DNA from 3 places in the Pullulanibacillus sp. KACC 23026 genome. Region 1 is predicted to be linked to each of the others. Evidence: predicted binding sites of a transcription regulator. Region 1 holds the regulator's gene; each other region holds the start of a gene.
What was found. The regulator CtsR, encoded in region 1, represses protease genes until heat stress. The targets are predictions, from matches to a motif close to ATGGTCAATAAAGGTCAAACA.
Positions count from the first base shown of each region.

Region 2: clpP (ATP-dependent Clp endopeptidase proteolytic subunit ClpP) is a predicted target of CtsR. The motif match lies at 3,465-3,485, and genes of this name have one in related genera.
Region 3: PU629_RS05055 (ATP-dependent Clp protease ATP-binding subunit) is a predicted target of CtsR. The motif match lies at 3,215-3,235, and genes of this name have one in related genera.

Region 1 covers NZ_CP119107.1:4,700,217-4,711,030, reverse strand. The annotation lists rRNA gene PU629_RS21995 (23S ribosomal RNA) at 1-877, shown strand, start outside; rRNA gene rrf (5S ribosomal RNA) at 942-1,057, shown strand; tRNA gene PU629_RS21985 (tRNA-Val) at 1,067-1,142, shown strand; tRNA gene PU629_RS21980 (tRNA-Thr) at 1,227-1,302, shown strand; tRNA gene PU629_RS21975 (tRNA-Lys) at 1,323-1,398, shown strand; tRNA gene PU629_RS21970 (tRNA-Leu) at 1,417-1,499, shown strand; tRNA gene PU629_RS21965 (tRNA-Gly) at 1,501-1,575, shown strand; tRNA gene PU629_RS21960 (tRNA-Leu) at 1,597-1,685, shown strand; tRNA gene PU629_RS21955 (tRNA-Arg) at 1,710-1,786, shown strand; tRNA gene PU629_RS21950 (tRNA-Pro) at 1,791-1,867, shown strand; tRNA gene PU629_RS21945 (tRNA-Ala) at 1,875-1,950, shown strand; rRNA gene PU629_RS21940 (16S ribosomal RNA) at 2,116-3,676, shown strand; rRNA gene PU629_RS21935 (23S ribosomal RNA) at 3,801-6,717, shown strand; rRNA gene rrf (5S ribosomal RNA) at 6,782-6,897, shown strand; gene PU629_RS21925 (CtsR family transcriptional regulator) at 7,811-8,269, shown strand; gene mcsA (protein-arginine kinase activator protein McsA) at 8,299-8,829, shown strand; gene mcsB (protein-arginine kinase McsB) at 8,829-9,905, shown strand; gene clpC (ATP-dependent protease ATP-binding subunit ClpC) at 9,925-10,814, shown strand, end outside.
Region 2 covers NZ_CP119107.1:1,025,918-1,036,731, forward strand. The annotation lists gene whiA (DNA-binding protein WhiA) at 1-914, shown strand, start outside; gene PU629_RS04475 (HPr family phosphocarrier protein) at 1,051-1,308, shown strand; gene crcB (fluoride efflux transporter CrcB) at 1,865-2,206, opposite strand; gene crcB (fluoride efflux transporter CrcB) at 2,203-2,580, opposite strand; fluoride riboswitch at 2,707-2,796, opposite strand; gene clpP (ATP-dependent Clp endopeptidase proteolytic subunit ClpP) at 2,803-3,387, opposite strand; gene PU629_RS04495 (hypothetical protein) at 3,682-3,996, opposite strand; tRNA gene PU629_RS04500 (tRNA-Arg) at 4,150-4,228, shown strand; gene PU629_RS04505 (hypothetical protein) at 4,532-4,741, opposite strand; gene PU629_RS04510 (hypothetical protein) at 4,780-4,992, opposite strand; gene rpoN (RNA polymerase factor sigma-54) at 5,127-6,440, shown strand; gene PU629_RS04520 (glutaredoxin family protein) at 7,431-7,673, shown strand; gene PU629_RS04525 (sugar-binding transcriptional regulator) at 7,912-8,925, shown strand; gene gap (type I glyceraldehyde-3-phosphate dehydrogenase) at 8,966-9,973, shown strand; gene PU629_RS04535 (phosphoglycerate kinase) at 10,200-10,814, shown strand, end outside.
Region 3 covers NZ_CP119107.1:1,150,513-1,161,326, forward strand. The annotation lists gene PU629_RS05030 (four-helix bundle copper-binding protein) at 1-241, shown strand, start outside; gene PU629_RS05035 (hypothetical protein) at 303-449, opposite strand; gene nadE (NAD(+) synthase) at 497-1,330, opposite strand; gene yunB (sporulation protein YunB) at 1,783-2,490, shown strand; gene ymzB (protein YmzB) at 2,568-2,912, shown strand; gene PU629_RS05055 (ATP-dependent Clp protease ATP-binding subunit) at 3,462-5,627, shown strand; gene PU629_RS05060 (TIGR00266 family protein) at 5,883-6,677, shown strand; gene PU629_RS05065 (NAD(P)/FAD-dependent oxidoreductase) at 6,851-7,852, shown strand; gene PU629_RS05070 (lipoate--protein ligase family protein) at 9,334-10,155, shown strand; gene lipA (lipoyl synthase) at 10,167-10,814, shown strand, end outside.

The DNA of each region.
Region 1 (10,814 bases):
CCTGTGAAGATGCAGGTTACCCGCGACAGGACGGAAAGACCCCATGGAGCTTTACTGCAGCTTGATATTGGATGTCTGTATCGATTGTATAGGATAGGTAGGAGCCTTTGAAGCCGGACCGCCAGGTTCGGTGGAGGCGTCGGTGGAATACTACCCTTTCGGTATGGACATTCTAACCCGGGACCGTAATCCGGTTCGGAGACAGTGTCAGGTGGGCAGTTTGACTGGGGCGGTCGCCTCCTAAAGAGTAACGGAGGCGCCCAAAGGTTCCCTCAGAATGGTTGGAAATCATTCGCAGAGTGTAAAGGCACAAGGGAGCTTGACTGCGAGACCTACAAGTCGAGCAGGGACGAAAGTCGGGCTTAGTGATCCGGTGGCGCCGCATGGAAGGGCCATCGCTCAACGGATAAAAGCTACCCTGGGGATAACAGGCTTATCTCCCCCAAGAGTCCACATCGACGGGGAGGTTTGGCACCTCGATGTCGGCTCATCGCATCCTGGGGCTGAAGTGGGTCCCAAGGGTTGGGCTGTTCGCCCATTAAAGCGGTACGCGAGCTGGGTTCAGAACGTCGTGAGACAGTTCGGTCCCTATCCGTCGCGGGCGTTGGAAATTTGAGAGGAGCTGTCCTTAGTACGAGAGGACCGGGATGGACACACCGCTGGTGTCCCAGTTGTTCCGCCAGGAGCACCGCTGGGTAGCTATGTGTGGACGGGATAAGTGCTGAAAGCATCTAAGCATGAAGCCCCCCTCAAGATGAGATTTCCCATGACTTTAAGTCAGTAAGATCCCTTAGAGATGATGAGGTAGATAGGTCCGAGGTGGAAGTGCGGCAACGCATGGAGCTGACGGATACTAATCGATCGAGGGCTTAACCTTAAATTATTGTTTGTTTGACTTCCTATCTAGTTTTGAAGGTATGATCCTTCAATTGAATACTTTGTCCGGTGGTTATGGCGAAGAGGTCACACCCGTTCCCATCCCGAACACGGCCGTTAAGCTCTTCAGCGTCGATGGTAGTTGGGGGCTTCCCCCTGCAAGAGTAGAACGCCGCCGGGCATATTATATGGAGGATTAGCTCAGCTGGGAGAGCACCTGCCTTACAAGCAGGGGGTCGGCGGTTCGATCCCGTCATCCTCCACCATATTTTTTAAAAAAAGGCTTGACATAAAAGTTGAAAGCCTGTAAGATATAAGCCTCAACGTTTTAAATCAGTTGTTAAATGACTGCCGGCCTAGCTCAATTGGTAGAGCAACTGAATCGTAATCAGTAGGTTGGGGGTTCAAGTCCTCTGGCCGGCACCATTAATATAGCATCTTAGTAAGAGCCATTAGCTCAGTCGGTAGAGCATCTGACTTTTAATCAGAGGGTCGAAGGTTCGAATCCTTCATGGCTCACCATCTTAATTTAATATATATGCGGGTGTGGCGGAATGGCAGACGCGCTAGATTTAGGATCTAGTGTCTTTGACGTGGGGGTTCAAGTCCCTTCACCCGCACCATGCGGAAGTAGTTCAGTGGTAGAACATCACCTTGCCAAGGTGGGGGTCGCGGGTTCGAATCCCGTCTTCCGCTCCATTCTTATCGTAAATTGCGTATGCCGGGGTGGCGGAATTGGCAGACGCACAGGACTTAAAATCCTGCGGTAGGTGACTACCGTGCCGGTTCGAGTCCGGCCCTCGGCACCAACTCGAATAAATTGAATACTTTAAGCGCCCTTAGCTCAATTGGATAGAGCGTCTGACTACGGATCAGAAGGTTGGGGATTCAAGTTCTCCAGGGCGCGCCATTTACGGGAAGTAGCTCAGCTTGGTAGAGCACTTGGTTTGGGACCAAGGGGCCGCAGGTTCAAATCCTGTCTTCCCGACCATGTTTATGGGGCTTTAGCTCAGCTGGGAGAGCGCCTGCTTTGCACGCAGGAGGTCAGCGGTTCGATCCCGCTAAGCTCCACCATTTTTTGTGATCGTACATTGAAAACTAAACAAAAACCAAAAGCGCCAGTCAAAGTCATACTTTGAGTTTAACGCTAGGAATCAAACGAACATATTTTTTAAAGGGGACAGACCTCTTTTAGAAGAGATCTGTCCCCAGCAAAAGCCAGCAGTGCTTTAACTGCACTTTTTTGAGAGTTTGATCCTGGCTCAGGACGAACGCTGGCGGCGTGCCTAATACATGCAAGTCGAGCGCGTGAAACTTCCAGATCCCTTCGGGGTGATGGTTGTGGATCGAGCGGCGGACGGGTGAGTAACACGTGGGCAACCTGCCTGTAAGACTGGGATAACTTCGGGAAACCGGAGCTAATACCGGATAATCGTTGACACTGCATGGTGTCAATGTAAAAGATGGTTCTGCCATCACTTACAGATGGGCCCGCGGCGCATTAGCTAGTTGGTGGGGTAATAGCCTACCAAGGCGACGATGCGTAGCCGACCTGAGAGGGTGATCGGCCACACTGGGACTGAGACACGGCCCAGACTCCTACGGGAGGCAGCAGTAGGGAATCTTCGGCAATGGACGAAAGTCTGACCGAGCAACGCCGCGTGAGCGATGAAGGTCTTCGGATCGTAAAGCTCTGTTGTCAGAGAAGAACAAGTGATAGAGGAAATGCTATCGCCTTGACGGTATCTGACCAGAAAGCCCCGGCTAACTACGTGCCAGCAGCCGCGGTAATACGTAGGGGGCAAGCGTTGTCCGGAATTATTGGGCGTAAAGCGCGCGCAGGCGGCTTCTTAAGTCTGATGTGAAAGCCCACGGCTCAACCGTGGAGGGTCATTGGAAACTGGGGAGCTTGAGTGCAGAAGAGGAGAGTGGAATTCCACGTGTAGCGGTGAAATGCGTAGATATGTGGAGGAACACCAGTGGCGAAAGCGGCTCTCTGGTCTGTAACTGACGCTGAGGCGCGAAAGCGTGGGGAGCAAACAGGATTAGATACCCTGGTAGTCCACGCCGTAAACGATGAGTGCTAGGTGTTGGAGGGGCCACCCTTCAGTGCTGACGTTAACACATTAAGCACTCCGCCTGGGGAGTACGGCCGCAAGGCTGAAACTCAAAGGAATTGACGGGGGCCCGCACAAGCAGTGGAGCATGTGGTTTAATTCGAAGCAACGCGAAGAACCTTACCAGGTCTTGACATCCTCTGACCACCCTAGAGATAGGGCTTTCCCCTTCGGGGGACAGAGTGACAGGTGGTGCATGGTTGTCGTCAGCTCGTGTCGTGAGATGTTGGGTTAAGTCCCGCAACGAGCGCAACCCTTGATCTTAGTTGCCAGCATTCAGTTGGGCACTCTAAGGTGACTGCCGGTGACAAACCGGAGGAAGGTGGGGATGACGTCAAATCATCATGCCCCTTATGACCTGGGCTACACACGTGCTACAATGGGTGGTACAAAGGGCAGCGAAACCGCGAGGTCGAGCGAATCCCATAAAGCCACTCTCAGTTCGGATTGCAGGCTGCAACTCGCCTGCATGAAGCCGGAATTGCTAGTAATCGCGGATCAGCATGCCGCGGTGAATACGTTCCCGGGCCTTGTACACACCGCCCGTCACACCACGAGAGTTTGTAACACCCGAAGTCGGTGAGGTAACCGTAAGGAACCAGCCGCCGAAGGTGGGACAGATGATTGGGGTGAAGTCGTAACAAGGTAGCCGTATCGGAAGGTGCGGCTGGATCACCTCCTTTCTAAGGAAACGATTCTTAGCGTTAGGTGCTTTTGGTTATTTGTTTGGTTTTGAGTGTGTGAACACTCGAAATCGTCCCTTGAAAACTGGATAATGAAGTGCAAACAAGACATTAATTATAACAAGGTTAAGCGAATAAGAGCGCACGGTGGATGCCTTGGCACTAGGAGCCGATGAAGGACGGAACGAACACCGATATGCTTCGGGGAGCTGTAAGTAGGCTTTGATCCGGAGATTTCCGAATGGGGAAACCCACTGCCCTGAACGGGCAGTATCCTTACCTGAATACATAGGGTATGGAAGGCAGACCTGGGGAACTGAAACATCTAAGTACCCAGAGGAAGAGAAAGCAAATGCGATTCCCTTAGTAGTGGCGAGCGAAACGGGAACAGCCCAAACCAAGAGGCTTGCCTCTTGGGGTTGTAGGACACTCATCCCGGAAGGGGAGCTGTAGACGAACCGGTTTGGAAAGGCCGGCCAGAGAAGGTAACAGCCCTGTAGTCGAAACAGACCCCCAACCTGAGTGGATCCTGAGTACGGCGGGACACGTGAAACCCCGTCGGAATCCGGGAGGACCATCTCCCAAGGCTAAATACTCCCTAGTGACCGATAGTGAACCAGTACCGTGAGGGAAAGGTGAAAAGCACCCCGGAAGGGGAGTGAAAGAGATCCTGAAACCGTGTGCTTACAAGTAGTCGAAGTCCTTTTATGGATGACGGCGTACCTTTTGTAGAATGGACCGGCGAGTTACGATCTTAAGCAAGGTTAAGTTGAAGAGACGGAGCCAGAGCGAAAGCGAGTCTGAATAGGGCGATAGTTTAAGGTTGTAGACCCGAAACCGTGTGATCTACCCATGTCCAGGGTGAAGTTCAGGTAACACTGAATGGAGGCCCGAACCCACGCACGTTGAAAAGTGCGGGGATGAGGTGTGGGTAGGGGTGAAATGCCAATCGAACTCGGAGATAGCTGGTTCTCCCCGAAATAGCTTTAGGGCTAGCCTCGAGGGAAGAGACTTGGAGGTAGAGCACTGATTGAGTGAGGGGCCCCCACAGGGTTACCGAGTTCAGTCAAACTCCGAATGCCAAGGACTCATCCTCGGGAGTCAGACGGCGAGTGATAAGATCCGTCGTCGAGAGGGAAACAGCCCAGACCATCAGCTAAGGTCCCCAAGTATACGTTAAGTGGCAAAGGATGTGGCGTTGCCCAGACAACCAGGATGTTGGCTTAGAAGCAGCCACCATTTAAAGAGTGCGTAATAGCTCACTGGTCGAGTGGCGCTGCGCCGAAAATGTAACGGGGCTAAACGTATCACCGAAGCTATGGATCCCAATGGGATGGTAGGGGAGCGTTCTAAGGGCAGAGAAGGTAAACTGGAAGGTTTGCTGGAGCGCTTAGAAGTGAGAATGCCGGTATGAGTAACGAAAAGAGGGGTGAGAATCCCCTCCGTCGAAAGCCTAAGGGTTCCTGAGGAAGGTTCGTCCGCTCAGGGTTAGTCGGGACCTAAGCCGAGGCCGGAAGGCGTAGGCGATGGACAACAGGTTGATATTCCTGTACCACCAGGAGACGTTTGAGCAATGGGGGGACGCAGGAAGGCAAGGCAAGCGCGCTGATGGATAGGCGCGTCCAAGCAGTAAGGCTGAAGGTGAGGCAAATCCCGCCTTCATAAGGCTGAGCTGTGATGGGGAGGGAATTTTAGTACCGAAGTGCCCGTGCTTACACTGCCAAGAAAAGCCTCTAGCGAGTCTCAAGGTGCCCGTACCCCAAACCGACACAGGTAGGCGAGGAGAGAATCCTAAGACGCTCGGGAGAACTCTCGTTAAGGAACTCGGCAAAATGACCCCGTAACTTCGGGAGAAGGGGTGCTTGGCGGGGTGAATAGCCCTGCTGAGCCGCAGTGAAAAGATCCAAGCGACTGTTTAGCAAAAACACAGGTCTCTGCTAAACCGAAAGGTGATGTATAGGGGCTGACACCTGCCCGGTGCTGGAAGGTTAAGAGGAGGGGTTATCCTTTTAGGAGAAGCTCTGAATTGAAGCCCCAGTAAACGGCGGCCGTAACTATAACGGTCCTAAGGTAGCGAAATTCCTTGTCGGGTAAGTTCCGACCCGCACGAAAGGTGCAACGACTTGGATACTGTCTCAACGAGAGACCCGGTGAAATTATAGTACCTGTGAAGATGCAGGTTACCCGCGACAGGACGGAAAGACCCCATGGAGCTTTACTGCAGCTTGATATTGGATGTCTGTATCGATTGTATAGGATAGGTAGGAGCCTTTGAAGCCGGACCGCCAGGTTCGGTGGAGGCGTCGGTGGAATACTACCCTTTCGGTATGGACATTCTAACCCGGGACCGTAATCCGGTTCGGAGACAGTGTCAGGTGGGCAGTTTGACTGGGGCGGTCGCCTCCTAAAGAGTAACGGAGGCGCCCAAAGGTTCCCTCAGAATGGTTGGAAATCATTCGCAGAGTGTAAAGGCACAAGGGAGCTTGACTGCGAGACCTACAAGTCGAGCAGGGACGAAAGTCGGGCTTAGTGATCCGGTGGCGCCGCATGGAAGGGCCATCGCTCAACGGATAAAAGCTACCCTGGGGATAACAGGCTTATCTCCCCCAAGAGTCCACATCGACGGGGAGGTTTGGCACCTCGATGTCGGCTCATCGCATCCTGGGGCTGAAGTGGGTCCCAAGGGTTGGGCTGTTCGCCCATTAAAGCGGTACGCGAGCTGGGTTCAGAACGTCGTGAGACAGTTCGGTCCCTATCCGTCGCGGGCGTTGGAAATTTGAGAGGAGCTGTCCTTAGTACGAGAGGACCGGGATGGACACACCGCTGGTGTCCCAGTTGTTCCGCCAGGAGCACCGCTGGGTAGCTATGTGTGGACGGGATAAGTGCTGAAAGCATCTAAGCATGAAGCCCCCCTCAAGATGAGATTTCCCATGACTTTAAGTCAGTAAGATCCCTTAGAGATGATGAGGTAGATAGGTCCGAGGTGGAAGTGCGGCAACGCATGGAGCTGACGGATACTAATCGATCGAGGGCTTAACCTTAAATTATTGTTTGTTTGACTTCCTATCTAGTTTTGAAGGTATGATCCTTCAATTGAATACTTTGTCCGGTGGTTATGGCGAAGAGGTCACACCCGTTCCCATCCCGAACACGGCCGTTAAGCTCTTCAGCGTCGATGGTAGTTGGGGGATTCCCCCTGCAAGAGTAGAACGCCGCCGGGCAATCGATAAAGGAATCGTTTAAATGACGATTCCTTTTTTACATTGGATCATTAATTATTGATAGTGGCCGGGCCCCTGCGCCTAGCCTTGGTTTAAAAGAATGAGGTCATGCGCAAATCAACAAGGCGTCAATCGAAGAAGGGGACCCACGAAGTATTCCAAGCGAGTAGATTGGCAAGAGTAGAACGCCGCCGGGAAACAGATAAAAACGAGAATTGCGATTAAGCAGTTCTCGTTTTTTCGTTTATAGAGTGGTTGAGTGTTTCTAACGGACACTGAGTCCATTAGAGGGTCAAATCAACCCATGTAAGAGGCAAAATGTGTCTGAGTATCCGTTACACTAATAAAAATATCAAAAATCGGCCTGTAATGGACTGTATGTCCGTTAGAATTAAACATTCATGAGGTGCTTTCAAGCAGTATTCTTTTAAAGTACTATCAACTGCTTGCCGTAAGAAGCATAGTATATAACAACAGTCTGATTTAAAATACCGCTTAGTTCCAATAGAATGATCTCCATTCTTCAAGCATTAAGAAAACGATTTAATAATTTTCATTTTCATTGAAGCGTATGATATAGAAATACATATATTATAAAGGGTCAGGAAAGTAAAGAAACGGGAGAACCGTCCCCACGTTCCACCCCCACGTTCCACCAGGAAAGTAAAGAAACGGGAGAACCGTCCCCGCGTTCCACGCTTTTCTTGGGTTTCTCTAGGTTTCAAAGTGTGGAGTTTGGGAGATGCTTAGGGTAGTGGTAATGTCAGGGAAGGTGTAATGGGGGGATCGGAGGAATTTTTGTAAAAGGAGAGTATCTTATAAAAAAATTGAAGCATGTTGCTTTAATCCCTCATAAAAATGTTATATAATTTACGTCAAAGATAGTCAAAGTCAAAAAGCGGGTGAGAGGAATTTGAGAAATATATCAGACATTATAGAAGAACATATAAAGAATATTCTAAAGCAAAAAGCTGAGGTTGAACTTAAACGTAGCGAACTTGCTGAGAAATTCCAATGTGTTCCCTCTCAGATTAATTATGTGTTGAAGACCCGTTTTTCTATTGAAAGAGGGTATGTTGTCGAGAGTAAGCGCGGTGGCGGGGGATACATTCGAATTATAAAAGTAACAAAGAACGATGACCGAGAACTCATTAATCATATAGAAGCCCTAATTGATCAACGCCTGACCCAAAATCAAGCACATGCCATGATCTTGCACCTTTTAGAAGAAGGGGTCATTAACAATAGAGAGGCACGCTTAATGATTAGTGCAGTTGATCGGTCGGTAATCGATTTAAGTATTCCTGTTAGAGACCAATTGCGGGCCAAAATAGTAAAGGCCATGCTTCAATCCTTAAAATTTAAATTATAAAGCGTGATTACTAAAGGGAGGAGATTAATGTGGAATGTCAAGAATGCCATATCCGTCCTGCAACGCTTCATTTTACACGTGTGATTAATGGGGAGAAGCAAGAATTTCATTTGTGTGAGCAATGTGCGAAGGAAAAAGGTGACTTAAGCGATATGATGGTGGGCTCAGGCGCTTTTTCCATCCACAATCTTTTATCAGGTCTGCTCAATTTTGATCAACCCATGAGTGAATCTAATTCGCACGCAAGTAAACATGAAGAGCTTCAATGCGAGAAATGTGGTCTGAGATATCGCGAGTTTACTAAGATTGGGAAGTTTGGTTGTGATGAATGCTATCAGGCGTTTGAATCCAAATTAGATCCGATTTTAAGAAAAGTGCATAGTGGGAATACTGTCCATTTAGGGAAGATTCCTAAACGGACAGGAAAATCAATAGGTGTTAAGCGTAGAATAGCCGAGCTTAAAGACCAGCTTAAGCAGCTCATTATAGAAGAGGAATTTGAGAAGGCAGCCTCTGTTCGTGATGAAATCAGGGCTTTGGAAAATAGGGGGGATGTATGATGTCTCTTCAAAAATTCATTAATCAAGCCGTAAGTAATTGGATGCAAGGAGAAGGGCCAGATTCTGAAATTGTCTTAAGCAGCCGAATTCGTTTGGCACGGAATCTAAAAGATTTTGCATTCCCTGTTATTTCTTCTGTGGATCAGGCCCAAAAAGCCTTAACCTTTATAAAAGATAAACTAGAAGGAGAGGATTATGGAAAGATTGGCCCGTTTGAGTGGGTAAACATGAATGAACTAAAACCGGTCGAAAAGCGTGTCCTGGTTGAAAAGCATTTAATCAGTCCAAATCTTGCTGAGGATGCCGAGTACGGGGCCGTCTTAATTAATGCGAACGAATCGGTTAGCATTATGGTGAATGAAGAGGATCATATAAGAATCCAATGCTTATTTCCAGGCTTTCAATTAAATGAAGCTTTGACGCTTGCAAATGGCATTGATGATTGGATTGAAGAAAAGTTTGATTACGCGTTTGATGAGAAGCGCGGGTACTTAACAAGCTGCCCAACAAATGTTGGAACCGGGCTTCGAGCATCAGTAATGGTTCATCTTCCAGCTCTGATGCTGACGCAAAGAATGAATCGCATCGCACCTGCCATTAATCAGTTTGGTTTGGTGGTTCGTGGGATTTATGGTGAAGGCAGTGAAGCATTAGGAAATGTCTTTCAAATCTCCAATCAAATGACACTTGGGAAATCAGAGGAAGACATTGTGGAGGACCTTCGCGGGGTTGTCATGCAGTTGATTCAACAAGAGAAGCTCGCACGCAAGGATCTTTTAAAAATGTCAAAGATTCAGCTTGAAGATCGAATTTTCCGCTCTTATGGCGTTTTGGAGCATAGCCGAATTATTCAATCAAAAGAAGCTGCAAAATGTTTATCTGATGTCCGACTAGGAATTGACCTTGGACTAATTAAAGGGGTATCTCGTTCTATATTAAACGAATTAATGATTCTCACTCAACCTGGTTTTCTGCAACAGTATTTTAAAGAAGTGCTGACACCTGATGAGCGTGACATAAAAAGAGCAACGCTTATCCGAGAGCGACTTAAATTAGAAGAATGCCATGGAGATTGAATAGGGAGGCGGACAGAATATGATGTTTGGACGATTTACAGAACGCGCACAAAAGGTATTAGCACTCGCTCAAGAAGAAGCAGTGCGTTTAGGGCATAACAATGTTGGGACAGAGCATATTCTGCTCGGTTTGATTCGTGAGGGTGAAGGCATTGCAGCTAAAGCTTTAAAGGCCTTAAATCTTGACCCTGAGAAAATCCAGAAAGAGGTCGAGACATTAATTGGTCGTGGAAGTGATACTTCCCAAACGATTCACTATACACCTAGAGCCAAGAAGGTCATTGAGCTTTCCATGGATGAAGCGAGAAAAATTGGCCATTCATATGTTGGGACAGAACATATTTTATTAGGGCTTATTCGTGAAGGAGAAGGTGTGGCAGCACGAGTTCTGAACAACCTTGGTGTCAGCTTGAACAAAGCGCGTCAACAGGTTCTTCAACTTCTTGGCAGCCACGAATCCGCTTCTTCCCAGCAAGGACGCGGCAGCTCAGGGGCCAATACACCAACTTTGGACAGCTTAGCTCGAGATCTAACCGCTCAGGCTAAAGATGGCGGTCTTGATCCAGTTATTGGTCGAGGTAAGGAAATTGAGCGTGTGATAGAGGTGCTCAGTCGCCGTACCAAAAACAACCCGGTTTTAATTGGGGAGCCTGGTGTTGGTAAAACAGCGATAGCGGAAGGGCTAGCCCAACAAATTATTAATAATGAAGTTCCTGAGATTCTGCGTGACAAGCGTGTTATGACCCTTGACATGGGAACCGTTGTAGCGGGAACCAAATATCGTGGTGAGTTTGAAGACCGATTGAAGAAAGTGATGGACGAAATTCGCCAGGCTGGTAATATTATTCTTTTTATTGATGAACTTCACACCTTAATTGGTGCAGGGGGCGCAGAAGGGGCCATTGATGC
Region 2 (10,814 bases), 1.1 Mb from region 1:
TTGAATTAGAGGACTGTGGGGCTAGTCCAGAGCTTGCAGCCTTGATCCGTATGAATGGATCCATCTCTATCATGAACAAGCAGCTCGCGCTAGACATTACGACTGAAAATGCAGCCATTGCTAGACGGATCTATTCGTTAGTGAAATATGTTTACGATTATCCAGCTGAAGTGCTTGTACGTAAAAAAATGAGGCTCAAGAAGAATAATGTCTATATAGTGCGAATGCGTGAAAAGGCGAGGGACATGCTTGAAGACCTCAAAATTATGGACCAAAGCTTTATGTTTACAAGAGAAATAGATGCGACCTTAGTCAATACATCCTGTAAGCGCCGGGCTTATTTACGAGGAGCCTTTCTTGCAGGCGGCTCGATTAATCATCCTGAAGCGTCTTACCATCTCGAGATTTTCTCCAATTACGAAGAGCACACACAGTCCTTAGCCGATTTGATGAATCGTTATGAACTCAATGTGAAATGCCTTCCAAGAAAAAACGGTTATATTCTTTACATGAAAGAAAGTGAAAAGATTACCGAATTCTTGAATATTGTGGGCGCACACAATGCTCTTTTTGCCTTTGAAGATATTCGAATTGTTAAGGACATGCGCAATTCAGTGAATCGGCTGGTCAATTGCGAGACCGCTAATCTTAATAAAACGGTTAGTGCGGCCATGAAACAAGTTGAACATATTAAATTAATCCAAAAAAATATAGGATTAGACCGATTGCCCAAGAAACTTCGTGAGGTGGCCGAGCTTCGTCTGGAATACCCAGATGTCACTCTGAAAGAATTAGGAGAGCTCGTCCAAGGTGAGGCGATCAGTAAGTCGGGGATTAATCATCGCTTTCGGAAATTATCCGCGATTGCTGAGAAAATTGAGAAAGGGCATATTTCGGAACTAAAACTCAATTAATAAGGCTAACCTAGAGAGGTTCTCTTTTGCAAAAAAAATGGTCGTTTCCCGTGCATCTTCCTCATTATTTAGGTATGGTTAATGAAAGAAAGCGCTAAAATGTAGATAAGAAAACTAAAAAAAGGGGTTGAACACAATGATTCAAAAGGAAGTCAAGATCCAATTGAAGAGCGGACTCCAGGCCAGACCGGCTGCGCTCTTTGTTCAGGAAGCGAATCGATATCGCTCAGAGGTGAACCTCATCTCGAATGAAAAAACAGCCAATGCCAAAAGCATTATGGGAATCATGAGTCTAGCCATTGGCCATGGTGAAACCATTCAACTGCAGGTCAGTGGGCCAGATGAAGAAGAAGCCATGCAAGCTTTAGTGACCTTTGTCCAAAAAGAAGATTAAAAGGCAGTAAAAACAGGGGAACGAGTTCCCTCATCAGAAGGCGTTTTACCTGAACTCCTAATAAGAATCGCAGACCATTTCTCCTAATTGGAATGGTCTATTTTCTATGTGTCGGAGGCTATTTTTATGCGTGTACGATGAATGATTGTCTTGCTGACTTTTTGGAGGTCCATTTTTTAGTGAGCCTTTGCTGAGAGAGTGTTGTGATAGGCGGAGAATTTCCGGCTAATGTAAAATTCAGGGCAAAATTTAGAGAGATAAGCGGAATAATTCCGCTTATCTGCTCTAATTAAGACAAAATCCAGGGCTTTGGAGACACATAAACGGAAAAACTCCCGTTATTTTTAGGGAAATAGATGTATTTCCCAAAATAACCGGAATATCTCCTGTTATTTTTCAAACAAACAGCGCTAAGACTAGATAACGAAAAAGAGCATCCCCATCGATGCTCTTTTCTTTTTGGAAGATCCCCATCTACTACAAAAAAACAGCACACGCGACAGGTGGATGTCAAACCACGGGATGCTCACTGGGCAACAAGGTTACCGTCTAATTGTTACAAACTCATTCCTAAGAAGGCGAGTGATAGTCCGCCTAGATAAGAGAGGAGGATGTATAGTAGAAAGACGCGCCAGTTTTTTCCTAAATGGAGTTGGATTGCTTCTAATTTAAAGGTGGAGAAGGTCGTGAAGGCGCCTAGAAATCCTGTTCCAAGGAGCAGGGTAATCGGGCCGGAAAAGTGACTGATGAATCCGAGGCAAAAGGCGCCAACCCAATTGACCAACAAGGTTCCAATTGGAAAGGTGGTGGACCACGTTCGTTTTGCCCATGTGCTTATTAAGTAGCGTGCCATCGCTCCAAAAAAGCCGCCTAATCCAACATATAAAATATCGATCATTGCAAGCCCCTCCTTCGCCCAGATTGATAGCCAAGAAATGAAAAGGCCCAACCGCCGAGGAGGCTTAAAAGGATATAGATGAAGGCCATGAAAAAGAAATGCCCTTGAATAAGCTTAACGGTTTCAACACTAAAGGTAGAGAAAGTTGTAAAGGAACCGATAATGCCGGTGCCAACCCCGGTGACGATCCATTTGGGAAGTTTGGGTGAACGGGCAGCTGTTGCGGTTAACCAAGCAAGAAGAAAAGAGCCGATGAGATTGGCTGCAAAAGTTCCAAGAGGAAATGCTCCTGGATGAGAATTGGCAAATAGGAGACCGACCGAGTAGCGAAGAATAGCTCCGATGATCCCTCCAACTCCTACTATAAACACCATGTTTTTATTCCCCCGTAAATGAAATGGATTTATAAGGATCCCTATATTCTTAACAAGAAACGTTGTAAAATCAAGTAATATCCCCAAAAAAATAGACTCCTGCTGTACATGCAACCCCGGAAGGTTGATACAGCAGGAGTCATTAGCTTTCTAAAAGCGGTTGGTTAGCCCCTCGATTTAAGACGCTAACAGGTGAACTCCATCACCTTTACATTTATATCCCTATTTCTTTGGATAAAGCACTTCGTCAATAAGACCGTAATCTTTAGCGGCCGCTGCTTCCATGAAATTATCGCGTTCTGTGTCGCGGTCAATAATTTCAAGAGGTTGACCCGTACGCTCAGCCATAATTTTATTAAGCTTTTCGCGCATTTTAATAATGCGGCGAGCGTGGATTTCAATGTCCGTTGCTTGACCTTGTGTTCCACCAAGAGGTTGGTGAATCATAATTTCACTGTTTGGAAGAGCAAAGCGTTTTCCAGGTTCTCCGGCACATAACAAAAAGGCACCCATGGAAGCGGCCATTCCAATACAAATAGTTGAAACCTTGGCATTGATGTGCTGCATGGTGTCGTAAATGGCCATTCCTGCTGAGATGGAACCGCCAGGACTGTTTATGTACAAGGAGATTTCTTTTTCAGGGTTTTCAGCCTCTAGGAAGAGGAGCTGTGCAACAATAGCATTTGCAACGTTGTCATCAATGGCCGTACCAAGCATAATAATGCGGTCTTTCAACAAACGAGAGTAAATGTCGTACGCCCGCTCGCCACGATTGGTTTGCTCAATAACTGTAGGAATTAAAGGCATTTTATAATCCTCCCTTTTTAATATCTTTGTCTTAAATCGTTTAAATGATGGATCAACTCGACCTAATCATACCTCAAATGGTCAAATTAGGTCAAATAGAATGATTAGTTATGTATTCTATGTTTCACCTGTCATCATCATTCCCTTTCTATGTATTTTTAAACCTTGATTTTTTGGGGCATTTATCCATAATGAAAGGAGAATAAACGGCAAAAAATAAACACGTGCCCACCAAGAGGAAATTCTTAGGTGAGCACGTATCTTTTTAAGGGCAGATGGCGGCTGAAAAACGGATTAAGGTCTTAGCTTAAAGGGAATTCCGGACGATTCAAGTGCTTTTTCGATCCATTTGGCACGCATGGTGTCATAATCAAATGTGACGGTAACGGCATCTTTATCGGGATGGTAGGTGACTTGGTCAATTCCGATGAGGTTGTGTAAGGCGCCGTCAATTTTTAACCTTTCATCGGGTTGATGAAGTCCGACAGAATAGAAGGTAATTTCATTATCGCCAGCATGTGACGTTTTAGGGGGGGCTGTTTTGGCCAAGACAAACGCTACTCCTATGACCGCAATCACACAGACTGCCATGAGGCTTTTTTTCAACATGATTCAATCCCTCCAACCTTAGATAAAGAACTTATTCACTAAAGGTTAGAGTGTCTCGTTGGGGCGCAAATTATGTATCACTTTTGGGATTGATGAAAAAAGATTGCTTCATACCAACTTCTGATGTATAATAAATTTTGTCTTTAAAAATAGGCGCCCGTAGCTCAGCTGGATAGAGCGGTGGTTTCCGGTACCACGTCTGCCGGGGGTTCGAATCCCTCCGGGCGCGCCATAAAAACTAATAATGTCAAGGGATTAGCTGATTTTAGCTAATCCCTTTTTAATGCATATAGAGGTTTTGGCACGCCCCTGACTTGATTTAGTTTGGCGGCGGACAACAGGCTATTCATTAATAAAATTTTAGCAAGGCAGAAAATCGGCGCAGAGGAAATTTTAAGGTACTAATATAAGTGGGAACAAGGCAATCCGCTTTCGCCTAAAGGCTTGGCGCGAGCCTTGTTTTCTTTAGGGCTTCGGAGCGTCGCTAAGGATGTGAGTGACCGATTGATCTCGGGGAAAATCGGTCATAACTTTATTATGTGAAATAGTGATCAACGGTATCTTGATCATCAACAGCATCCAGGAGTTGCTTGAGGGTGATCTCCTTGCCATTTATTTCTCCCCATCCTTGGTTTTCCTTTTTTAACGATTTCCAACCGTTCTGGGTGTTTAGTTGGCTGTTAAAAATGCCAGAGCTTTTTTCTAAAACTTTTATATCGATTGTTCTAATATGAATACCGGTCATCTTCGCCTCCACCTCCTGTCAGTTATGGGTCCATGAAATTAACCGTCATAGCGGTCGTTGTCCCATACTGCCGAATGCCACTCCTCTATGTTTGAATCGCCTTCTTGTCTGACACCAGTATTAACCTTTGTTACAGCACGCCACTGATGGGCGTTAGTGGGACCATCCATAAACAATCCAGACGTTGCCGTTATTAGATCAATAGTTAGATGGCCAACTTGAATATGCGGGTCCGATCTTTTCCTTCTCATCCGCTCACCTCGCGTTTATTTAACATTAATATTTAAGGGGTGAGGCATTTATGAAAGGACAAAGGAAAAAACAAATCTTCACCATTAGAAAGAGACTTCATTTGGATGTATAATTTAAATGAGGGGGGATGAGGATGGAATTGAAGCAGACGCTTCAGCAGCAAATGAAAATGGCACCGATGTTATTTGAGGCTATTTCACTTCTACAATATAACCAGGTCGATCTTAACGCTTTTTTAAAGGAAAAGACGCTTGAGAATCCCTTGCTCGACTATCAAGAAGCTGATATTTATGCGGATTCGTCATTTAATAAGAGAGGAACCGGTGTATCGGCTACTGATGTTTTAGAAAACACGATGACAAAAGCAGAGTCCTTTCGAGAGGATTTGAAGCAACAAATTCGCGTTCATCCACTCAGTGAATTGAATCAGGCTTGTGCCTTTAATATGGTTGATAATCTTAATGATAAAGGTTATTGGGTGGAGGATACGAAAGAGTGGGCGCTCACAATGGGGTACCCTGTTGAAGAGGTGGAAGCTTCTCTTCGCCTTTTGCAATCCTTAGAACCAGCAGGAGTGGGAGCCACTAGTTTACAGCATTGTCTCTTGCTCCAAGCTGAGAGACTTATAGAGGAGGAGGAGCTCTCTTCTATTGTTCAGGCATTGATCCAGGATTATTTAGCGTTTTTGGCTGATGAGGACTGGGAGGCGCTGAGTGAACAGATGGGAATTAGTATCCCGATTCTCTTAGAGGCCTATGAGAGGATTAAGCAGTTATCCCCTTACCCTATAACAGAAATGAATCCAGAGCCTATTCAATTTATCATTCCCGATCTTCTTTTAGAAGAAAGAGAGGGGCGCTTTCGTTTAAAAGTGGATTTAGCGGTACAGCCGAAATTAACGATAAACCGAGACTATTACAATCAGTTACTGGATGCTACTCGTGAAACCAAAGAGAGAAGTTATGTTCATCAAAAATTCTCTGAAGCAGAGTGGTTGCTTAGAGGACTTAATAAGAGGGAGGAAACCCTTTTTAGAATCGCTGAAGCTCTTTCGCGGTTTCATGCCTCCTCATTTGCCTTTCCTCCGGAGAAATGGATGCCGCTGACATTAAAAGAAATCGCGGACCAACTTGACTTACATGAATCAACAATTAGTCGTGCGGTTAAGGGCAAATATGTCAGAACACCCTATGGAATATTGGAGCTCAAGCGTTTCTTTCCAAAGGGAGTCCGTCCGTTTGGCACTCACGGATTGTCATCCGACCATATAAAAAGTCTAATGCGAGAACGGATTATCAATGAAGACCCTTCTAATCCGTTATCCGACCAGGTCCTCGCCAATTGGTTTCGAACTGAACATGATCTGAGCCTCTCAAGACGAGTGATTGCCAAGTATCGAACGGAGCTTGGAATTGAGTCTTCTATGAAACGACGCCAGCGAAAGTAAAATAAGTCTCATTGTTCATAGAGCAAGTTACGCCTAATCAAAATAGGCGTAACGCCATTCCTTTATTTCGACATTTCAGCCCATTTTAGAGTCGGATAGCATATTCTCGTTACGCTCAATCGAAATAGGTGTAACGCCATTATCTTATTTGGGCAATTCGGTCCAGTTTAGAGTCGGATAGCATATTCTCGTTACGCTCAATCGAAATAGGCGTAACGCCATTATCTTATTTGGGCAATTCGGGCCAATTTAGAGTCGGATAGCGTATTTTCGTTACGCTCAATCGAAATAGGTGTAACGCTATTATCTTATTTGGGCAATTCGGTCCAATTTAGAGTCGGATAGCGTATTCTCGTTACGCTCAATCGAAATAGGCGTAACGACATTATCTTATTAGGGCAATTCGGTCCAATTTAGAGTCGGATAGCGTATTCTCGTTACGCTCAATCGAAATAAGTGTAACGCCATTATCTTATTTGGGCAATTCGGTCCAATTTAGAGTCGGATAGCGTATTCTCGTTACGCTCAAACGAAATAGGCGTAACGGCATTCCCTTATTTCGGCATTTTCAGCCCGATTCGAGTCGGATAGCGTATTCTCGTTACGCTCAATCGAAATAAGTGTAACGCCATTATCTTATTTGGGCAATTCGGTCCAATTTAGAGTCGGATAGCGTATTCTCGTTACGCTCAATCGAAATAGGCGTAACGACATTATCTTATTAGGGCAATTCGGTCCAATTTAGAGTCGGATAGCATATTCTCGTTACGCTCAATCGAAATAGGCGTAACGCCATTATCTTATTAGGGCAATTCGGTCCAATCTAGAGTCGGATAGCGTATTCTCGTTACGCTCAATCGAAATTGGCGTAACGAGAATACATTATCCGGCGACCCGCTATTGCTATTAATGCTAGCTTTTGTAACAGGTGTATCAACAAGGCTCTCGGGTAAAGCGTTTTTGAATAAGACTATAAAAAGGTGGACTAGTATGAGATCTCCTGTGATTGTATTTTATTCCAAACCTCGATGCCCATTATGTGAAGAGGCGAAGGCGGCTTTGGAAATGGTTATTGAGCCCCTTCAATTATCATTTAAAGAAGTGGATATTTATCAAGATGACAAACTTTTGGATGCCTATCAATTGAGAATCCCTGTTATTACTCTTAATGGTCAGGTGATTGCAGAGGGGCGCGTTTCTGTGGAAGCGCTACAAGAAATATTTACAAGGTAAAGGTCTTGATTAATATAAAATGCTTTTGTTAGAATTAACTTGTAATTAACGGGACGTAAAATGTCTCATAGGGACGTTTTTGGTCCCTGTAAAACAACATTAAAACACCAACTAGAAAAAAATTCTTGTCCCAATGCGCAATATGTGGAATAAATTTCAGGGATTGGAAAAAATACAACATGAGATAACAGGAAGAATGAAACCAAATTAGGGTAGATTTGGTCCAGGAGGGAGTCTCATGGACACCATTGTCAAATGGCAGCAAAAGCTTGTACCTGATTTGTTGGATATGATGGCAAGCCGCTACCGGATTTTACAAGCTGTTTCCATTCTCCAACCAATCGGTAGAAGAATGCTGTCAGGCCACTTAGGGATGACAGAGAGGGTACTGCGCAGTGAAGTCTCTTTCTTGTCCGAACAGGGGTTGCTCCACATGGAAACCTCCGGGATGAGAATGACAGAAGATGGCCTCCGCTTGTTGGAAGCCCTTGATGACGTCATGAATGAGGTTCTCGGAATTCCTCAGCTTGAAGAGCAGCTATGCCGAAAATTAGATTTAACAAAAGTGGTTGTGGTACCAGGAGATAGTGATGAGTTGCCTTGGATCAAGAACGATTTAGGTCTAGCCGCCGTCAAAGTCATGGAATCTTTGGTGAAGGACAAGAGCATTATAGCGGTGACAGGCGGAACAACACTTGCCTCTGTCGCTGAAATGATGTACCCATTCAAAAAGGTATCGGACTTGCTTTTCGTTTCTGCACGCGGTGGATTAGGGGAACAGGTTGACAACCAAGCGAACACGATTTGTGCCAAGATGGCGGAAAAAGCAGATGGCTCGTATCGTTTGCTTCATGTCCCAGACCAGATTAGTGAATCCACCTTTCAAACATTGATTCAAGAGCCGATGATTCAAGATGCTTTAGAGTTGATCCAGTCTGCTGATGTTATTGTTCACGGCATTGGGGACGCCATGACGATGGCGGAACGCCGCCGTTCGTCAGAGGGGTTGCTAAAGAAAATTGAGGAGGCGCAGGCCGTCGCTGAAACCTTTGGTTATTACTTTAACCAAGAGGGTCAGGTTGTCCACAAAGTAAAAACAGTTGGTCTTCAGTTAGAGAATCTCTATGAAAACCGACACGTCATTGCCATTGCTGGTGGCCGTTCTAAGGCGAAAGCCATTGAGGCCTACTTTAAGCAAGGGCCACATTCCATCCTCGTAACAGATGAAGGTGCGGCCCGACAATTAATTTAGTTGTCATTTAATTTTTTTTTAACTAAGGAGGAAATAGTTTATGGTATTAAAATTAGGTATTAACGGTTTTGGTCGTATTGGACGTAATGTATTCCGTGCTGCACTTAACAACCCTGATGTTGAAGTTGTTGCTGTAAACGACTTAACTGATGCTCAAATGCTTGCTCATCTTCTTCAATATGACACGGTTCATGGCAAATTAGATGCTAAAGTAGAAGTTAGCGGGAAAGATCTTGTTGTTAACGGGCAAACTGTAAAAGTTTTATCTGAACGCGATCCTGCTCAACTCGGATGGGGCAACCTTGGTGTTGAAGTTGTCGTTGAATCCACTGGCCGTTTCACTAACCGTGACGATGCAGCGAAGCACCTTGAAGCTGGCGCTAAGAAAGTCGTTATCTCTGCTCCTGCAAAAGGTGAAGATATTACGATCGTTATGGGTGTTAACAATGATAAATATGAAGCAGCTAATCATCATGTGCTTTCAAATGCTTCTTGTACAACGAACTGCTTAGCACCTGTTGCAAAAGTTCTTAACGACAAGTTTGGCATTAAACGCGGTATGATGACAACGGTTCACTCTTATACCAATGACCAACAAATCCTTGATTTGCCTCACAAAGACTACCGTCGTGCTCGTGCTGCAGCTGAAAACATCATTCCTACTACGACGGGTGCTGCTCAAGCTGTTGCATTAGTGCTTCCTGAACTTAAAGGTAAATTAACAGGTATGGCTATGCGTGTCCCAACCCCTAACGTTTCAATTGTTGACTTTGTGGCTGAGCTTAACCAAGAAGTAACAGTTGATCAAATCAATGAAGCGTTAAAAGAAGCATCTCACGGTGAACTCGAAGGAATTCTTGGTTACAGTGATGAGCCTCTAGTATCTAAAGATTACAACGGAAACAAATTGTCTTCTATTGTAGACGCCCTTTCCACAATGGTAATCGAAGGCAACTTAGTTAAAGTCATTTCTTGGTATGATAACGAAACAGGTTACTCTAATCGTGTTGTCGACCTCGTAAACTTTATCGCTAAACAAGGTCTTTAATAATATAGGCTGAATCTTGAGCCTCTTCTTGCTGAAAAGGCAGGAGGGCAGGCTCTTCATGACAAAGAGGAGTCTGCTGCTCCTCTTTTTTTGGGGGGCGGACCTCACGGGGACAGACCTCACGGGGACAGACCTCATCCCGCAGTTTTACCCGCTTGAGGCCTGTCCCCACCAAAACCTTGAGGCCTGTCCCCACCTATTCACTATTACATAAAGGAGGATTTCCATGCCGAAGCAAACCATTCAAGATGTTGATTTAAAAGGTAAAACCGTTTTTTGTCGAGTGGATTTTAATGTTCCGCTTGATAAAGATGTGATAACGGATGATACCCGAATTCGTGCGGCGCTTCCGACTATTGAATATTTAGTAGATCAGGGCGCGAAGATTATTCTCGCCTCTCATCTTGGCCGTCCAAAAGGAACCGTTAAGGAAGAATTGCGTTTGACTCCTGTTGCTAAGCGTCTAAGCGACCTGCTTGGTAAACCAGTTCAAAAGTCTAACGAAGTCATTGGGGATGAAGTAACTAAAGAAGTCGCTGCATTAAAAGAAGGCGATATTCTTCTTCTAGAAAATGTCCGTTTTCTCCCTGGTGAAGAAAAGAATGATCCTGAGCTTTCAAAAGCATTTGCAGACCTTGCAGATGTGTATGTGAACGATGCTTTTGGCGCAGCTCACCGTGCTCATGCTTCAACAGAGGGAATTGCTCGCTATCTTCAGCCTGCTGTTGCTGGTTTTCTTATGGAGAAAGAGCTTGAAGTCCTTGGTGCGGCACTGGAATCACCTAAGCGTCCGTTTACGGCCATTGTTGGCGGTGCGAAAGTAAAAGACAAGATTGGCGTT
Region 3 (10,814 bases), 1.3 Mb from region 1:
AGAACAATTAGGCGATCGCCGTCGCCAGTTGAAGCTTCTTCGCGATTGTTCAAGTATTTGTGGATTTACGGCCAGTCATATGGCAGCACAAAGCTTTTTAACACCTTCATTAATAAAATTATGTGCTTATACATGTGAGCATTGCGGGCGTGAATGTGGTCAATTTGAAGACCCTATGTCTGTACGTTGTTCCAAGGTGTGCTTAACTTGTGCAAGATATTGTCAGGAAGCCAGTGTTTAATGCACGCTAAAGACAAAGAATAAAAGGCAGCTCCTAAGAAAAGGGGCTGCCTTTGGCTCGCTTAATAGTCAATGGATTCATAATCCTTGGGATGCGGGGTTGGTTCGGGTGGACTGATGACGGTTGATTTTATTTTATAGAGCGGTTCTTCTTGACGGGTGTCGCCTTGACGCCCCTTCCTTTTTTTATCAGCTGTTCGGTCTCCCATGTACACCACCTCCTACATCTAGATTTCCATTTTAGTTAATGAACGATTCACGTAAGTTCTTTCCACCAATTATCGAATATGGAGGGTGGGAGCTCCCGTTTATGTTGAGTCATGGCATATCGAGTTTCAAGCGCTTCTGCGACTTGATCGGTGACATCTTTTCCCTCTAGGTAGTCGTCGATCTCATCATAGGAGATGCCAAGCTCGGTTTCGTCGGCCTGCTGTGGTTTTTGCTCCAATAAATCAGCGGTAGGTTTTTTAAGATACAATCGTTCCGGACAGCCTAATGATTTAAGAAGGGCTTTCCCTTGTCGTTTTGAAAGACCCGAAAGCGGTAGTAAATCGGCACCGCCATCACCATATTTGGTGAAGAACCCAGTGATCGCTTCTGCTGCATGATCCGTCCCAATAACAAGAAGGTTGTTCATGCCGCCAAACGCATATTGAGCGATCATTCGCAGGCGTGCTTTCACATTGCCTTTTTGAAAATCACTAAGTGGTTTGTCGCTCACTTCATTAAACGTGTTTTGAAAAGCGGTTGTGCTGGCTTCAATATTGAAGATGACTTGATCCTTTGGTTGAATGAAATTAAAGACAAGTTCTGAGTCGGCTTCGTCCAATTGATTGCCATGCGGGAGGCGGACAGCTAAGAAGGTGTAACCGCCTCCCTGCTCTTCATTCAGTTCATCCACGGCTAATTGAGCCAGTTTTCCTGCTAAGGTTGAGTCTTGCCCAAGGCTGAGACCCAAAACAAACCCTTTTGCTTTTGCTTTTACGCAATAATCCTTTAGAAAATCAATTCGCTTACGAACCTCAGCTTCAGGATCGATGGTCGGTTGAACGTGTAGTGCTTCGATGATTTCTTTTTGTCTTTCGCGCATCTTAATACCTCCAATGCTTGATAGGATTCCCATTTTTTATCCCGCTTTACCGGATTGTTACCACTAAGATAGGAATGAAACCGGCCGTAAGCCCCAATAAGTATGACTAACATTATGTAGGGGGGATAGTATGCCCAATTAATAAACTTTTACTTTATTATAACCTAATGACAGGAAACATTACATGAAAATGGTACAGTCAGGGCACGCCGGCTTGCCTATTTTTAAGTGTGATTGGCTGGCTGAATAGTTACTGCTTTCTGCTAGTTGGATCAAGCTCTTACCGTTATAAAGAGAGACAAGTCGGCTGGATAAGACATGTTAGGTCACCTTCCTCGCATAATATAGCTTTTGAGGTGACATTTATGAGGCGCAACAATCAGTTCCGACCAAAAAAGAAACGACAGGCGCCGGTTCCTTGGTCAAAGCCGGTCCTTTTAGGAGTAACCTTAATGGTCTACTTAGTTATGACTTTTTTGGGGCTGAGACTGGCCTCACATATTTTAGAACCAACGTTAAAGACTATGGCAGAGTTTGAGGCAAGAAAGGCGATGACCTATGCCTTTAATTATAGTTTAAGCACCGCTCGCTTAACGGATCTCCCAAAGAACCCGGAAGCGATGACGCAAACACCAAAAGAATCTTATCAAGATTTTTTTATCACTAAGACTAATAACCAAGGGAAACCGGTCCTGGTTTCGTATGATACAGCTAAGGTGAATGCTTTCTTGCATGATAAGACCCAGCGATTAGAGGATTTTCTTTATGCGATGGAGGATGGGACGATTACATTCCCGCCAAATTATAATAATCGAATCCAAATCCACCAAAAGCCGATGGGACATTCAACTGAGATCCCCCTTGGGCTGCTTACCCATTTGCCTTTGCTTGGAGGGCTGGGTCCACGTATTCCTATTCGTTTTGATTTTCTGAGCGAATTGTCGACGCACGTCAAGTCGGAGGTGAAGCCTGTTGGGGTTAACTCTGTGCATCTCACTTTATACGTTCAAGCTACAACTAAGGTTCAGCTCATCATGCCTTTTCCGACCGATCCTATAAAGGTAGAGAAAAACATCCCGATTGGTGATATTACGGTCACAGGGGAAGTCCCTAAATATTATCAAGGTTCCCCGTCTTCCAATGCGAAAAAGCAGAACTGACACTTGAAATGGATTGCCTTTCATGCCCCTCATAATTTGAATTCGAGTCGGACATAATGTGAGGTGAGGTGATCAACATGAACGATCAACAGTCAAACGAAGACTATATCCAAAACATTCTTGGCCAATGGAAAGGTCAAACCCTTCTAATAGTAAAAGAAGAATTAAACAATATTGATCAAGCTTATCTGCAATTAGAAGATGTCCAAATTCAAGAGATTAGCCGCGACACGGATGATTATCTGGCTAATCGGTCGATCCAATTAATTGGCGGCGGTGAAACAGTTGAAACGAGCGGTGAGGCCCCGCTTCCTTATGCACGTTATGACATTCCTCTGACAGAAATAGGGGAAGTCAAACAAGAGGGCAATCAACTCAAACTGACTAACGACCGAGCCACCTACACAGTCCACCCAATATGAGGTAACGACGACAAGCTATTGGGTGTTTGGCTATTGTTTGGAGGCAGGTAGCGTATCCTCGTTACGCTCGTTTGATTTAAGTGTAACGGGGATTCCTTATTGGCTAGTTTTGAGGCTGATTTCAAGAATAGTGGTAACTTCGAGACGCTATTTCTTCGGATAGGGGCCATTTTGACCTCACATTTGAGTAATCACGTATTCTGGTTACGCCTAATTGATTTTGTGGGGGTACTTTAATCTATTTATACTTATTATTAACTAGTTTTGATTATCTTTTAATAAAATTATCACCAAAACACTTGAAAGTTAGTAAAGGTCAAAGTATAATAGGCTTACAGGCGAATGAAAGCCTCGAACTCTATATTGTTTACCTTATCCTAATGATCATTAAGATTGACAGGGCTAGGCAAATGATTTAGAGTATTTTTAGGACCTAAAGGTCAAAGTTAGTCAAAGTCAGCGTTAGGGGGAATACAAGCTAACGGACTTTATCGAGATTGCTTAACTTAACTCACAAATCAAACTTAATTAATTCAGGAGGAATGTTCGATGAGATGTGATCGTTGTCATGAAAATCAAGCTGTCATGAATTTGAGAGTTCGTATCAATCAGCAAAGTGCGACTTACAATCTCTGTGAATCCTGCTATAAAGAAATGAAACAAAAAACACCTTCTTTATATAGCCAAGGAGGTTTTTCGATGGAGGATCTATTTAAATCCTTTCAACCGTCCTTTGGTTTTAGCCAAGCATCTGGGCAAAATATGGCGCATCCACAAACGGGGCAAGGAGGCCGAGGCGGGCTTCTTGACGATATGGGTAAAAATCTTTCACAAGCCGCTCGTTCTGGGCTAATTGATCCAGTGATTGGCCGCGACCAAGAAGTGCAGCGTGTGATCGAAACGCTAAACCGTCGCAATAAAAACAATCCGGTTCTGATTGGTGAGCCAGGGGTTGGTAAAACAGCTATTGCTGAAGGACTCGCCCTTCGTATTCATGAGGGCCAAGTTCCTGCAAAGCTTAAAAATAAAGAAATTTATGTGCTTGATGTCGCCTCGCTTGTTGCAGGGACAGGCATCCGCGGTCAGTTTGAAGAGCGCATGAAGCAGTTGATTAAAGAATTACAAGAACGTCCAAATGTTATTTTATTTATAGATGAGATTCACCAGCTTGTCGGCGCCGGTTCTGCAGAAGGGTCTTCTGATGCCGGAAATATTTTGAAACCAGCTTTGGCACGCGGTGAACTGCAAGTTGTCGGAGCAACGACGTTAAAGGAATACCGCAAAATAGAAAAAGATGCGGCTTTGGAGCGTCGATTCCAGCCGATTATGGTGAATGAGCCTAGTAAGGATGAAGCTATTGATATTCTAAAAGGTTTGAAGTCGCGCTATGAAGACTTTCATCAAGTAGCCTATAGTGATGAAGCGATTGAGGCATGTGTCACACTTTCCAGCCGCTATATTCAAGATCGCTTTTTACCGGACAAGGCGATCGATCTCATGGATGAAGCGGGTTCAAAAATTAATCTTGCGTCCAGCAGTCAATCGAAGAACGGTATTCAGGAAAGACTGGAACAGATTGCTGATGAAAAATTAAAAGCAACAGCTCAAGAGGATTATGAGCGCGCGGCTAAGCTCAGAGATGAGGAAATAGCTTTACAAAAGCAATTAGAGAACTCAGCAACCGAAGAGGAAACGCCAAAAGTTGATGTTGAAACTATCCAACTATTAATCGAAGAAAAAACAGGGATCCCTGTTCGTCGTCTTGAGCAAGATGAAAAGACGAAGATGCGTGATCTAGCTGAACGCTTAAATGCTCAAGTGATCGGACAAGAAAAGGCCGTTGAAAAAGTAGCAAAGGCGATTCGCCGCAATCGGACAGGCTTTCGCCGTAATAACCGTCCAATTGGTTCATTCCTTTTTGTTGGGCCAACAGGAGTCGGGAAAACGGAGCTATCTAAGTCATTAGCGAAGGAACTTTTTGGTGAAGAAGAGGCGATGATTCGCCTTGATATGAGTGAATATATGGAGAAGCATTCTGTCTCCAAGTTAATTGGTTCCCCTCCTGGCTACGTTGGGCATGAGGATGCCGGTCAATTAACGGAGCAAGTGCGCCGTAAGCCATACAGCCTCATCTTGCTTGACGAGATCGAAAAAGCGCATCCGGATGTTCAGAATATGTTCCTGCAAATTCTTGAAGATGGCCGTTTAACGGATAGTCAAGGTCGCACCGTAAGTTTTAAAGACACGGTGATCATCATGACAAGCAATGCCGGTGTGGGCGCTGTAAAACCAATAAAGGTTGGTTTCGGAGCACAAGAGGATCCTTCCGTTCAAGAGAAAGATCGCTTTGAAGACTTGAAACTCTCATTCCGTCCAGAATTTTTAAACCGATTTGATGGTATTGTCCGCTTTGAGGCGCTTTCGAAGGAGAACTTAATTGCCATTGTCGATCTCATGCTTCAGGAAGTTGCAGAGCTTGCAGACGCTCAAGGTATTAAGCTTCATGTATCAGAAGAAGCAAAAGGCTTATTAGCTGAGCTAGGTTATGATCCGCAATTTGGTGCTCGTCCGCTTCGCCGGGTTATTGAAGAAAAAATCGAGGATGCTATTGCAGACCTTCTTATTGAAAAAGACCGAGTTCAAGCTGTAACAGTGACTGTTAAGGATGGCGAGCTCATAATCTCTGACCAATCAGTAAGTGAAATTAAATCATAATGATCGTCAAAGCTGAATTCCCAGTGAGGGTGTTCAGCTTTCCTTTTTACATAAGAAGATAAGCGAGCACTTTTTTTGGTGGACAGACCGGTAAGACTTGTTTTTGAAGAAGAACGGTTAAGGTGCGAGAAATCAAAAAAGCTCCTATTTTAAATGTTCCATGACTCTTTTGCGTGAAACAAGGATATATAATAGGATTTAACGAATAACTAAATTTAAATAATTTTTTTGGTGAACTTTAAGGGGGAATTGGTCATGGTAAATCATGAAATTGACTATAAAATTTACGGGGATGACATGCAGTTTGTGGAAATTGAATTGGATCCCAATGAGACCACTATTGCTGAAGCTGGGGCTTTGATGATGATGGAGGACTCTATTGAAATGGAAACTATTTTTGGTGACGGGAGCAACCAAGGCGGGGGAATCATGGGAAAACTTCTGGGTGCCGGCAAGCGGTTGTTAACGGGTGAGAGTTTATTCATGACAGCTTTTACGAATGTTGGTCCAGGGAAAAAGCATGTCTCCTTTGCGGCTCCTTATCCGGGGAAGATTATCCCGATGGATTTGAGTGTGTACAATGGCAAAATCATTTGCCAAAAAGACGCCTTTTTGTGTGCGGCAAAAGGTGTTTCGGTTGGAATTGATTTCAAGCGCAAACTCGGGGCTGGCTTCTTCGGCGGTGAGGGCTTTATCATGGAACGCCTTGAAGGAGACGGATTGGCCTTTATACATGCGGGCGGTACTATCAAGAAAGTGGAATTAGGTTACGGGGAACGCCTCAGAGTCGATACAGGCTGCCTTGTTGCCATGACAGGGCAGGTAAACTATGACATCCAATTTGTCAAAGGAATTAAAACGGCCTTGTTTGGCGGTGAAGGCCTATTCTTTGCCACATTGGAAGGGCCTGGAACAGTTTGGGTTCAATCTCTTCCGTTCAGCCGATTGGCCAGTCGTGTCTTTAGTGCCATGCCGCAAAACCCTGTTGGTGAAAGGCGCGGTGAAGGCAGTGTGTTAGGCGGTATTTTCAATATGCTTGATGGGGATTGAAAGTGTTTAAAACTTGATATTAGCCACTATTTTTTCTAAACTTTAAAGAAGCAGGCTGGAAGATCTTAAGCTTTCGAGTTCAGATGCTGGTAATAGAGCTGAAGTAGACAATCCTAAGTTTTATAATAGATAACAATGCCTGAAATATGGTTTTTGCCAGAGGAGAATGTGTGATGAGTGGAGAGAAAGAACTGTTTGATGTCACAATTATTGGCGGGGGACCTACTGGCCTTTTTACGGCTTTTTACGGTGGTCTTCGCCAAATGAAAACTAAAATTATTGAGAGTATGCCGCAATTAGGAGGGCAACTGTCAGCCCTTTATCCAGAAAAACTTATTTATGATGTGGCGGGCTTTCCAAAAATTAAAGCTCAAGAATTGGTGAATCAGCTAAAAGAACAGGCGCTTCAGTTTGACCCGACAGTTATTCTGGACCAAACTATTATGGAGCTCAAAAAAAATGAGGATGGGACGATTACGCTTGTTTCAGATTCTGGAGAAGCCCATCATACAAGAACGGTTATCCTGACTGCGGGGGTTGGGGCGTTCCAACCACGTCGTTTAGATGTCGATAAAGCCGATTATTATGAAGGGAAAAATCTTCACTACTTTGTTGACGATCTGTCTGTTTTTAAAGGTCAGAAAGTTCTCCTTTCCGGCGGCGGTGATTCGGCGGTCGATTGGGCAAATATGCTTGAGCCGATTGCGGAGAAGGTCTATCTAGTGCATCGACGCGATAAATTTAGAGCGCATGAACACAGTGTGACACAGCTTAGAAATTCAAGTGTAGCGATTAAGACGCCTAGTGTCGTTGCAGAATTTATTGGTGATGATGTGCGTGTCCATAAAGTAGCCCTAACGGATCCAAAAGGGGAAAATAGAGAAGAACTGGATGTGGATGCAGTTATTGTGAACCACGGCTTTATTTCTTCACTTGGACCGATTAAGGATTGGGGATTGGAGATCGAAAAAAATTCCATCCTTGTCAATACAAAAATGGAAACAAACATTGAAGGGGTTTATGCGGCAGGAGATGTGGTCACTTACCCTGGTAAAGTCAATCTAATTGCAACCGGCTTTGGTGAAGGCCCGACTGCAATTAATAATGCTAAAGCATACATGGATCCCAAAGCACGAACCCAACCCATGCACAGTACCAGCATGTTTGGTCAGTAATCGAGTATCTACCGATTATTGAATAATAAAAATCAATGAGGCTGGGGCAGGAGTATGTTACGAATAGAAAAAGCCGAACTTATTCACACTTTTTAATGTGATGGGTTCGGTTTTTCATTTATAAGTTAAGTCATTTATGAAACGCTAGTCAAAATACGTCGCTTTCCGCGGGCACGACCTCAGCCTCCGCAAGAAAAACGCTTGCTTGCGGGGTCTTCGGACACGCACTGTTCCCGCAGGAGTCTCCGTATTTTGACTACGCTTCCTATTTGTTTCTGTCCTTATAAACATGTGGTGTTTCGAATTTAAGTCCGTTAGTTTAGTTTTGTTCTAGCCTCTGCGGACACCTCATTTTGGTGTGTTGGAGCGTCCAACACACACTTTTGGCTCTGCGCACACCTTGATTTTGTGTATTGGAGCGTCCAACGCACACTTTTGGCTCTGCGCACACCTTGATTTTGTGTGTTGGAGTGTTCAACACACACTTTTTGCTCTGCGCACACCTCGTTTTTGTGTATTGGAGTGTTCAACGCACACTTTTGGCTCTGCACACACCTTGATTTTGTGTATTGGAGCGTCCAACACACACTTTTGGCTCTGCGCACACCTCATTTTTGTGTGTTGGAGTGTTCAACACACACTTTTGGCTCTGCGCACACCTTGATTGTGTGTATTGGAGCGTTCATCGCACACAATGGGTGCTCGCCATGCCCAGTTTTTGTGTATTGGAGTGTCCAACACACACTTTTGGCTCTGCGCACACCTCGTTTTTGTGTATTGGAGCGTTCAACACACACTTTTGGCTCTGCGCACACCTTGATTTTGTGTATTGGAGCGTCCAACGCACACTTTTGGCTCTGCGCACACCTCGTTTTTGTGTGTTGGAGCGTTCATCGCACACTTTTGGCTCTGTTCACACCTCGTTTTTGTGTATTGGAGCGTTCAACACACACTTTTGGCTCTGAGCACACCTTGATTTTGTGTATTGGAGTGTCCAACGCACACTTTTGGCTCTGCGCACACCTCATTTGTGTGTATTGGAGTGTCCATCACACACAATGGGTGCTCGCCATGCCCAGTTTTTGTGTATTGGAGCGTTCAACACACACAATGGGTGCTCGCCATGCCCGGTTTTTGTGTATTGGAGCGCGTCCAACACACACTTTTGGCTCTGCGCACACCTTGATTTTGTGTATTGGAGCGTCCAACGCACATTTTTGGCTCTGCTCATGCCCAGTTTTGGTGTGTTGGACCCACATCCACATTTGTTTTTGGTGGTTTGCGAACAAAATTTTCCATATCCTTACATCTAGATGTTTTATCGCGGATAAAGTAAGAAGGTTTTGACAACAAGCTAGTGGGTTTACTTTTCGAATCGTTACTTGTTAAGATAGAAGTGTTTTTGAAAGGCTTTTTCTGTGTGCTTAATTCAATTCTGTTTCTACCAGTTTATTGGTTATATTCCTAGAAAGAAGGAACGTATTATGAAGGAAAAATGGGCTTTTCTAGACACGGGGGTGCTTACTCCGTCTATGAATATGGCGGTTGATGAAGCGCTGCTGATATGGCATAGCCAAGGTCTTCTGCCGCCAGTCCTTCGTTTTTATGAGTGGCAGCCGGCTGGACTGTCTGTCGGCTATTTTCAAAGGGTAAAAGGTAAAATAGATGTGGATGCGGCGAAGAGACATGGATTTGAAATCGTTCGCCGGCAAACCGGCGGAAGAGCAGTGCTTCATGATCGTGAGCTAACGTATAGTGTCATTGTAAGTGAACAGCATGAAAAGATGCCAAGCTCTGTAACGGATGCTTATCGGGTGATTTCTGAAGGCCTTTTAAAAGGGTTTCAGAACCTTGGAATGGAAGCGGGATTTGCGATTCCAGAAGGTAAACTGGGACAAACGGGTTCAGCGGTTTGCTTTGAAGAACCGTCTTGGTATGAGTTGGTTGTTAACGGGAAAAAGGCAGCCGGAAGCGCCCAGACCCGTCAAAAAGGCGTGATCCTTCAGCATGGCTCGATCCCGCTTGAAGTGGATGAGAACACGTTGTTTGACTTGTTTATTTATCCAAATGAAAGGGTCAAAGAGCGCGCTCGAAATAGCTTTGGTGATAAAGCGATCGCCATTAATGATGTCTTAGATGTTAAGGTAACAGTGGATGATGTGAGAGCGGCGTTTAAGAAGGGATTTGAGGATGGACTGCAAATCGAATTTGAAACGTTGAGCTTAGACGACGTACAATGGGCTTATATTGAGGAATTAGCAAAGACAAAATACGAGGATGAGTCTTACACGTATTCCCGCTAGGAGGCGTAAGAATGGCCAAAAAAGAAGACTACTTGAGAAAACCGGAATGGTTAAAGATAAAATTAAACACGAATCAAAACTACACAGGCTTAAAGAAAATGATGCGTGAAAATCGTTTACATACCGTTTGCGAGGAAGCAAAATGTCCTAATATTCATGAGTGTTGGGCTGTTCGAAAAACGGCTACATTTATGATTTTGGGTGACGTTTGTACTCGCGGCTGCCGTTTCTGTGCGGTCAAAACAGGGCGGCCAACTGAGCTCGACTGGCAGGAGCCTGAACGTGTTGCGGAATCCGTTGAGGCAATGGGGCTTCGCCATGTTGTTATTACAGCTGTAGCTCGAGATGATTTACAAGATGGGGGAGCGGCTGTCTTTGCAGAAACCGTCAGAGCTGTTCGCAAACGCAATCCCATGTGTACAGTAGAAGTGCTTCCTTCAGATATGAAAGGGGATTATGAAAGCCTTCATACGCTGATGGATGCGAAGCCGGATATTTTTAATCATAATATTGAAACGGTTCGTCGTTTAACCAAACGTGTTCGCGCGATTGCTACCTACGACCGTTCGCTTGAACTGTTAAAGCGTGTCAAAGAAATTAGTCCGAACACCCCTACTAAGTCCAGTCTTATGGTGGGACTTGGCGAAACAAAAGAAGAA